2 regions of the Polaribacter sp. SA4-12 genome follow, and region 2 is predicted to be linked to the other one. Evidence: riboswitches for the same ligand, from Rfam matches in the RefSeq annotation. Region 2 holds a riboswitch; the other holds the start of a gene.
What was found. A riboswitch is a leader RNA that binds a small molecule or an ion and turns the genes downstream of it on or off. The one in region 2 is predicted to bind cobalamin.
Positions count from the first base shown of each region.

Region 1 (4,685 bases), 770 kb from region 2:
CCTTTTGCTATTTTAGGAGTTGTGTGTCTAATTAGTATAATTTCCATAAAACAAGTATAAAAAGATAAAAAACAACTTCAGCAACTTGCTGTAAAGCACCAGCACAATCACCAGTTTGACCACCAATCCATTTCTTAAAAAAGCCTCCTAAATACCAATACGATATTAATAATGGTAAAAGGCTTAGAAAAACCCAATAATTTTTAAAAAATAAAAGTGGTAAAATTCCAAAAAAGAAAGAAATTGCTAAAGATTTTGGACTCATTTGAGTTGTTGTTGGTTTTATTTTAGAACTATCAATATCTCTAACATAAGGATGTGTGTAGAGTAGGATAGTAGCTATAAAACGACTAATTGCATGACCAGAAATAATAAGGAGTGGAATATTTATAGTAGAAACGCTTAATGCTTCTATTGCTAAAAATTTTAAAATCAGAATAGAAAATAACCCAATAACACCAAAAGTTCCTAATCTAGAATCTTTCATTATTATTAAAATTTTTTCTTTGGTCCAACCACCACCAAAACCATCGCAACTATCTGCAAAACCATCTTCATGAAAAGCTCCGGTTGTCCAAACAGAAGCAATCATACTTAATGCAATAGCAATTTCTATAGTAAAAAGAAACGTTGATATGTAATAAACAAGAGCAGCAATTGATCCTACTAAAATACCAACTAAAGAAAAATATCTATTACTTTTATTTAGTGTTTCTGACGAATGATTTACCCATTTAGGACAAGGTATCCTTGTAAAGAAAAGTATTGCAGTTAAAAAATAATGGATTTCTTTTTTCATAGATTTAAGCTTCACTTACATTAGCACTTTCAAAAGTTGCCATTTCATTTAAAAATTGAACAGAAGATTTTATAATAGGAAATGCAACTGCAGCACCAGTACCTTCTCCCAAACGTAAACCTAAATTTAAAACAGGTTTTACCTTTAGAAAATCTAATACTTTTTGATGTCCTTGTTCACCAGATGTATGCGTAAAAACACAATAATCTAATACATTTTTATCAATAGCATTTGCCGCTAATAATGCAGATGTAACAATAAAACCATCTATTAAAATAGTCATTTTTAAAGCAGCAGCTTCTAAAATAGCGCCAGCAATCATTACAATTTCGAAACCACCAAAAGTTGCGAGTGCTTCTGTTGGCGAGTCTATATTTTTTATATGTTTTTGGTAAACCTCTTTTAAAATTGTCTTTTTTTGTTGAAGACCTTTATCATCTAATCCAGTTCCTTTTCCAACACAATCTTCAATATTAATTGCTGTAAAATAACTCATTAAAAGTGCAGCAGAAGAAGTATTTCCAATTCCCATTTCACCAAAACCAATCGTATTACAGTTTTTATGAAACAATGTATTTACAATTTCTTTTCCTTTTTCTAAGGTTGAATTACATTGCTCAGTTGTCATGGCTTTTTCTAAAGAAAAATCCTTTGTTCCCTTTGCAATTTTTGCTGAAATTAATTCATTATTTTGATCAAAATCGACATTTACACCGGCATCAACAATTTTTAAATTGATACTATTTTGTTTGCAAAAAACATTAATTGCTGCGCCACCATTTAAAAAATTGAACACCATTTGTTGTGTTACTTCTTGTGGATATGGGCTTACACCTTTCGTTTTTGTAATTCCATGATCTCCTGCAAACACAACAATTGTTGGTTCTGTAATTTTTGGAGTTAGTGTGTTTTGTATGCTTCCTATTTTAATTGCAATAGTTTCTAAAAGTCCTAAAGAACCTAAAGGTTTTGTTTTAAAATCTATTTTTTTTTGAAGTGCTATTTGTATTTCTTTACAAAGAGGTTTAATTGTTGAAGTCATGTTTTATTTTAATTTTAGAGGTAATCCAGAAACCATAAAAGTGGCTTTGTTGGCTTTGTTTGCAATAAATTGATTTACCCAACCTTGTAGTTCTGTAAACTTTCTACCAGATTCGGTTGTAGCATGTAATCCCATGCCTATTTCGTTAGAAATAATGATGATGTTGGCATCTATTTCTACTAATTTTTCTATTTCTATTTTGGCTAGTTTTAAACATTCTTCAATATCATATTTTGTGTCAACATAAAAATTTGTTAGCCACAAAGTAACACAGTCTATAACTACAGTTGCTTTATCAGGAATAACTGCACTAATATTTTTTTCTTCTTCAATGGTTGTCCAGCGTTCATCTCTATCAGAAATATGTCTTTTTACTCTTGCTTTAAAGTCTTCGTCCCAAATTCTAGAAGTTGCCAAATAATAAGGATTTTTAGAAATGTCTTCCGCCATTTTTTGAGCAAAACTACTTTTGCCAGAACGTTCTCCTCCAGAAATATAATGAATCATAATTTTAAAAATATATAAATGCAAAGGTTAGAAACATTTCTTTAAAAAGTAAAGGATATTTTAATTACTATGTAAAACTATTGATTTAAAAATACTTAAAAATGATTTTTTCTCTTTTGGTTTAAAGGGAAACTAAAGGGTTTGTGATATCGATTTATAAGAAATTATAGTGGAATTACTTTTTAGATAAAATAAGTTCTTATCGTTGTAAGTTAGAATACAGGTTTTTTCTGCTCAAATAATCTTCTGCGAATACTTTATTAAATTGAATACAATGTTTCTCTAAAATGATTTATTCAGAACTGTTAAAAATAGTTAAATAATTAGCATATAAATTTAAAAATAGTGGTTTTTAATTATTAAAATAATCTACATTTGCAGAAAATTAGGGTTTTGTTCTTTCTGAGAACAAATTAAAAGGGAATTCGGTTAAATACCGAAGCTGTTCCCGCAACTGTAAGTTTATGCTGAATTTATTTCAGCACTTCATTAGAAGATGTTATTAGCTCTTTTACCACTGACATATATGTTGGGAAGGTATAATAACATAAAGCAAGCCAGGAGACCTGCCTCGATTTTTAAACAATTAAAACTTTCGGGATAAAGGTTAAATGGATTATGAAGAAACACTTACTTTTTACAACTTTTTTTGTTATTACACATGCTATTTTGGCTCAAAACGATTCTATAAGAACAGTTTTGAAAGAAATTATTGTTGTTGCTGATAAAAAAATAGAAAACTCTAAAGGATATAAAATTCAGGTATTAAACGATTCTATTATCACTAAAAATACAGAATCATTTACTTCACTTTTACGTTTTAACTCTTTAATTTATTTAAAAGAATATGGCTCTGGAGGTACAAGTACAGCTAGTTTTAGAGGTACAAGTTCTTCTAATACAGCTGTTATTTGGAACGGGATAAATATAAATTCTGTTAATAATGGTCAAACAGGTTTTAACTCATTAACTGTTAGTTTATTTGATGCGATTGATGTTAGAAGCGGAGGAGGAAGTATTGAGTATGGTTCTGGTGCTGTTGGTGGTACAATCCATTTAAATGATCAATTATTATACAAGTCTAAGAAAGTAATTGTGAATCAATTTGTGGGTTCAATAGGTAGTTTTAGCACTTATAATACTTTATATAAGTTTAAATTATCTACAGAAAAGTTAGCCTTAAAATTAGGAATGTCTTATAATGAATCTGAAAATGATTATAAATTATTAGGTACCGATTTAAAAAACTTTAATGGTGCATATAATAACTTCAATATGAGTATTGGGTTAGCTTATAAGTTTAATCCAAAATCACAACTTAAATTTTATAGTACAAGTTATGTGGGTAAACGTTTGTTTTCTGGAGAGTTACCAAATCCATCAGGAGCAAATGATAAATACAAAGATTTCAATAATAGAAATCTCCTAGTGTATAATTATCAGAATAATAAGTTTAATCACGAATTGAAATTAGCTTTTTTAACGCAAGAATATCAGTTTTTTGATAATAAATTAGTAGATGATTTTAATTTTGGAAAATCGAAACGTTATTTGATTAATTATGATGTAGCTTATAAAATTTCATCAATAAATGCGAAGATAACATCCTATTCTGAGTATGAATCTGTTTTTGGTAAAACAGATCAAATTAGAGAAAAAAATAGAAGACAGTTTTCACAATCATTTATCTATAATCAAAATATTTTAAATACAGTTTTCTTTGATTTAAAGGTGAGAAAAGACTTTAATTCTGATTATAATGTTCCTAATAGTTATTCTTTAGGGATGAAAGCCAAGGTGCTTAAAAATATTTCTTTGAGAGCGAATGCCTCTAAAAATTATAGAGTACCAACTTACAATGATTTGTATTGGCCAGGTCAAGGAAACGTAAATTTAATTCCAGAAACAGCAGTTCAGGGTGAGTTTGCAGTAATTTATAAGAAAAAGAAATTTTCTGCAGATTTGGGAGTATTTTACATTTCTGCTAAAGATAAAATTGTTTGGACACCAAATGGAGATTCTAGTAGACCAGGTATATGGACGCCAATTAACCTTTCTAATGTAGCAAACAAAGGAGTAGAACTTAGTCTTTCTTATGCTAAAAACTATAACAATCATTTTATTGATTTTAGAGCAAATTATAGTTACACCGAAGCTAAAGATAAAGATACTCAAAGGTTTTTAATTTTTGTACCTAAACATCTGTTTAATGGAAGTTTTGGGTATTCTCATAAAAGAATCAGTTTTTTCTATCAACAATTATTCACAGGAGAAATTTTTACTACAGAAAGTAATTCTAAAGATTTTATGCTTCCTAGTTTTTTTGTTGGAAACCTT
Region 1 is NZ_CP019334.1:340,278-344,962, forward strand. Features, by position in the region: gene cobC (alpha-ribazole phosphatase) at 1-47, opposite strand, end outside; gene BTO07_RS01485 (adenosylcobinamide-GDP ribazoletransferase) at 32-799, opposite strand; gene cobT (nicotinate-nucleotide--dimethylbenzimidazole phosphoribosyltransferase) at 804-1,841, opposite strand; gene BTO07_RS01495 (bifunctional adenosylcobinamide kinase/adenosylcobinamide-phosphate guanylyltransferase) at 1,845-2,348, opposite strand; cobalamin riboswitch at 2,720-2,936, shown strand; gene BTO07_RS01500 (TonB-dependent receptor domain-containing protein) at 2,967-4,685, shown strand, end outside.
Region 1: linked by a shared signal. The riboswitch ahead of BTO07_RS01500 (TonB-dependent receptor domain-containing protein) and the one ahead of nrdG (anaerobic ribonucleoside-triphosphate reductase activating protein) in region 2 are both predicted to bind cobalamin.

Region 2 (4,685 bases):
CTTCTTTATTAGCATCATAAATTACCTTTAATTGTTTTGCAACAAAGTATTTATAAAGAGTACTATTTTCTGCTTTTATTCCTTGGCTTTCTGCAGCTTCTACCATTCCATTAATTCCGATGGTTAAAAATTGTTTGTCAAGTGATATAAAACCAGCATCGTAAACAGGAAGCATTCCTGCATCTTTATATTCTTCAATTAATTTTCGGTAAGCAATTTGGTATTTCTGAATTTTAATTATTTCACATTTAAGGTTTTTTCCTTGCTGAATTATGCGATTCATATTTAATGTAATCACGTTAATAGAACCTGTTGAAACTCCACCAGCACCAAGTGAATAACTAAACGTATTATCGCTAATTTCATTTCTTAATCTACAGCAAGAAGCTAAACTATCTGCACTTTCAGATTGATATATAAAAAATGAATTTCCTTCGCTTAATTCAGTAGCGCACATATCTGCAAATTCAGTATCCACAGGCTTGCCATCTTTTACTAACATTGCAGCAGTAACAACAGGAAAAGTTAATACTGCTTTTTCTCTTTCTTTGTTGAACCATTTCATAAAGAATTGTTGCAGTTTTTTAAGACTTTCCCATTCAGGTTTTGACATATCAGGAAAAACAAATTCACCAAACAAACTATCAAAATACTTTTCATCATAAAGAGAAATATTCCAAAATACAGATTGGTAACCTCTTGCAGCAGCAGGCTGATTAATAGCATAAACGGCATGTTGTAAGTGGTTAGAAACTGTTTTTGTATTCGTGTTTAAATAATCATTTCCAAAATCTTTTCTTGCAAAATAATCGAAGTACAATAAAAACTCTACCGTTGCCAAAGCACCTGCAAATTGAGAACTTACCGCAAAAACAAGATTTACAAATTCACCACAATAACTCTCTAAATGTTGAGGAGCTCTGCTTTCTCCACCAAGTTTTGTAAGTCCATCAAATAAAAACGGATACATACTAATAGAAACACAATAAGGTTTTAAAGATGTTTCATCATGTACATAAATTTCATGAGCCTCAATCTGTCTCACATATTCGTTAGCCAAGTCTTTATCGAACAATTGTTCAATTTTATTTTTTACTAATTGCCTATTCACTTGAACATTAATGTCTTTATTTAATTCAGCTTCCATAGTTGCAATATTTTTTGAGGAAACATTAGCATTGGCATCTAATTTAGAACCATCAGCAGCATTGTTAGCATTAATGTAATTGTCAATAAAATCAATTTTTTGATCTATTTGTTTCTGAGTTAATCTAATCATAGGGCATTAGTTTTTTAGGAATAAATGATTTAAAATAGTATTTGTTTGTACTTCTATAAATTGCTGATTTGTTTTATGGGTTTCTAAACCTCCTTTTTTAGCGTTCCATTTTCCGGTTTTAGCCCAAGTAAGGTGTTTTAGGAGATTTTTATCAATGGAATCTCTACCAGAATAAAGGCAGGTTTTATATCCTTCTTTTTGGGCGTATTTAAGGTGATGACTTAGCTCTTTTTGATGCCATTCTCCTCCCATAAATAAAACACAACTTGCAAAGCCTTTGTATTTTTTTAATGTTTCTTGGTATGTTTTTGTAGAGAGTTGTTGTCCGTTTTCTTCTTTCCAAAGAAAGGGAGAATGACAGCCTTTACAACGAATTTGACAACCACAAATACTAAAACAAATACTGATTTCACCAGGAACTTCTTGGAGAACAATCTGGATGTTAGAATAATTCATTTTCACGAATATTATAATCAATAAGACCTACTTATTGATGGTTAATAATGTGTCAAAAAGGTACGATAACCCAAAAATTAAGTAGATACATCGTGCCATAACTTTTATCCCGAAAGTTTGACTAATTTGAAATTGGCAGGTCTTCTGACTTACTCCAGATTTTACGTCTTCCCATTTATAAAATAATAAACAGTGACAAAGAATGAAAAACTTTTAATAGAGCTCACAGCTGCGGGAACAGTATAGGTTTTTCACCTATTTCCCTTTTAATTTTAACAATTGATATTGTTATTAAAACCAAATTCTATTCAAATTTAGAAATCATTTAGCTCGTATGTCTGTAGTTTAGAATAACTTGTTAAGAAACTTATGAACACATTATTTTAGTGTTAAATATGTGGTGTTTTTAGTTTCAAAAACCTAATGTGTATAATGGTTTTGAGTTGTTTTAAAACTTAATTACGTAGTTTAAGTCTGAAGTTAATTTAGAAGCGAATTATTAATTTAAAAGTAAACTTAATTACAATTCTAACAGCTTTTTAGCAGCATTAAAAGGTGTTGTTTTTCCGTTTTCTAAATTATTTATTTCTTTTGCCAAAGCATCCTTAATTTTCGGGTTTTTATAAAAATTATCTTTTAATTGTTGTTCAATAGTTGCTAAAAGCCAATATTTATTTTGAGTATTTCTTTTTTTGATGAAATAATTATTTTCTTTTGTTGATGCAATATAATCAGTAATCATTGTATCAATTTCTGAGATTCCAGAATTATGTAACGCGCTTGCAGTAAGTACTTTTGGTTGCCATTTACTTTCTTTTATAGGATAAAGATGTAATGCTCTATTAAATGCTACTTTGGCAATTTTAGCATTTTTCTCATTATCGCCATCTGCTTTATTAATAACAATAGCATCTGCCATTTCTATAATTCCGCGTTTAATGCCTTGTAACTCATCACCAGCGCCAGCTAATTTTAATAATAAAAAGAAATCTACCATAGAATGAACAACGATTTCAGACTGCCCAACACCAACAGTTTCTATAATTATCGTATCAAAACCAGCAGCTTCACAAAGTATAATACTTTCGCGTGTTTTTTGTGCAACACCACCTAAAGAAGTTCCAGAAGGAGAAGGTCTAATAAAAGCATTTTTATCAGTTACTAATTCTTCCATTCTTGTTTTATCACCTAAAATAGAACCTTTATTTACAGAGCTACTTGGATCTACCGCTAAAACGGCTATTTTTTTTCCTTGGCTAGTTAAATGCTTTCCAAAAGATTCTATAAACGTACTTTTTCCAACACCAGGAACTCCTGTAATTCCTATTCTTACAGAATTATTAGCATAAGGCAAACAACGTTCTAAAATTTCGTTAGCTTTTTGTTGATGTTTTGGGTTTGTACTTTCTACCAAAGTAATAGCACGACTCAAAAAAGTAATGTTTCCTTCTAAAATTTGAGAAACAAAAGTGTCTACAGAACTTTGTTTAGCTCTGTTTAATTTTATTTTTTCTGCAGCAGATTTACTGGTTGTTTCTGGTTGAGAAACACCTTCTTTTTCATGTAATGCTGATGATTTTTTATCCATTGTAAAAGTTAATATGTAAATTTAATCATAAATATTTTGCATTTTGCAACATAACCAAAAATGTATCGTCTTTAGTGTAAGAAAGTTTTAATGAGATCAACCAAACAACTACATCAACCAATTATTGACCAATGCAAAAAAGACTGCAGCAAAGCACAAATGCAGTTGTATAATTTGTATTGCAAGGCAATGTTCTTGGTCGCTTTTAGATATGTAAAAGACAAATTTGTAGCAGAAGATGTTATGCAAGATGCTTTTATAAAGGCGTTTAAGAATATCGAAAATTATAAAAATGAAGTCGCTTTTGGGGCTTGGTTAAAAAGAATTGTGATCAACCAAAGTATAGATCAATTAAAGAAAAATAAACTGGAATTGGTTTCTATAAATGAAGAAGTAATTGCAAAAGCAGATGAAGATGATTGGAATGTTGATAGTGATATTTCAATTGAAGGAATTGTAGAAGAGATTAACGGTTTAAAAGAGAAATATAGATTGGTTTTAACGCTTTATTTGTTGGAAGGCTATGATCATCAAGAAATATCGGAAGTTTTAAAAATTACAGAAACTACTTCTCGAACACATTTATTAAGAGGGAAAAAAATACTGAAAGAAGCATTAAAAAATACGAGTTATGCAGCAAGATATTAGAAATTCATTAAAAGGTTATCAGGAAGAAAATGTAGAATTATCTGCAAATCATTCTAATAAGTTTGAAGCTTTATTACAGTCAGAAATGCATCAACAAAAAACCAAAAAGAAAAATTATAAATGGTTGTCTGTAGCAGCTTCGATTGTGTTGTTAATTAGTTTGGCTATTAAATTTTATCCAACAGAAAATGCAACGAATATAAAAGATGTTGAAACAAGTTCTGTACAAAAGGAAATTAGTTTAGGTAGTATTTCTCCGGAATTTCAAACCATAGAGACATATTATATAAAGAGTATCGATTTAGAAATTAGTCAGTTAGATTTAACTGAGGAGAATAAAGAAATCGTTGATGGTTATTTATTTAAAATAGCAGAACTCACCAAAAATTACAAATCGTTAACGCTAGAGCTCAATACAAATGGGGTTAATGATTCAATAATAGATGCATTGATTAGTAATTTACAATTACGCTTACAGCTGTTAAAACGCTTGCAAAAGCAATTAAAACAACTTAAAAATTTAAACACAAAACAAAATGAAACACAAATTATATAAACCAATATTAACTTTAATTGCCATCTGTTTTTTAGGAACAACTTTTGCCCAAAAGTTTGATGAAAAGTTTACAGAAAAATTTAAAGTAAATAAAGACGTAGAAGTTGCCATAAATGCTTCTAACACTGAAATAAATGTAAGTACTTGGAATAAAAATG
Region 2 is NZ_CP019334.1:1,106,193-1,110,877, reverse strand. Features, by position in the region: gene nrdD (anaerobic ribonucleoside-triphosphate reductase) at 1-1,279, opposite strand, end outside; gene nrdG (anaerobic ribonucleoside-triphosphate reductase activating protein) at 1,286-1,735, opposite strand; cobalamin riboswitch at 1,853-2,052, opposite strand; gene meaB (methylmalonyl Co-A mutase-associated GTPase MeaB) at 2,256-3,323, opposite strand; gene BTO07_RS04820 (RNA polymerase sigma factor) at 3,414-3,971, shown strand; gene BTO07_RS04815 (hypothetical protein) at 3,955-4,527, shown strand; gene BTO07_RS04810 (hypothetical protein) at 4,508-4,685, shown strand, end outside.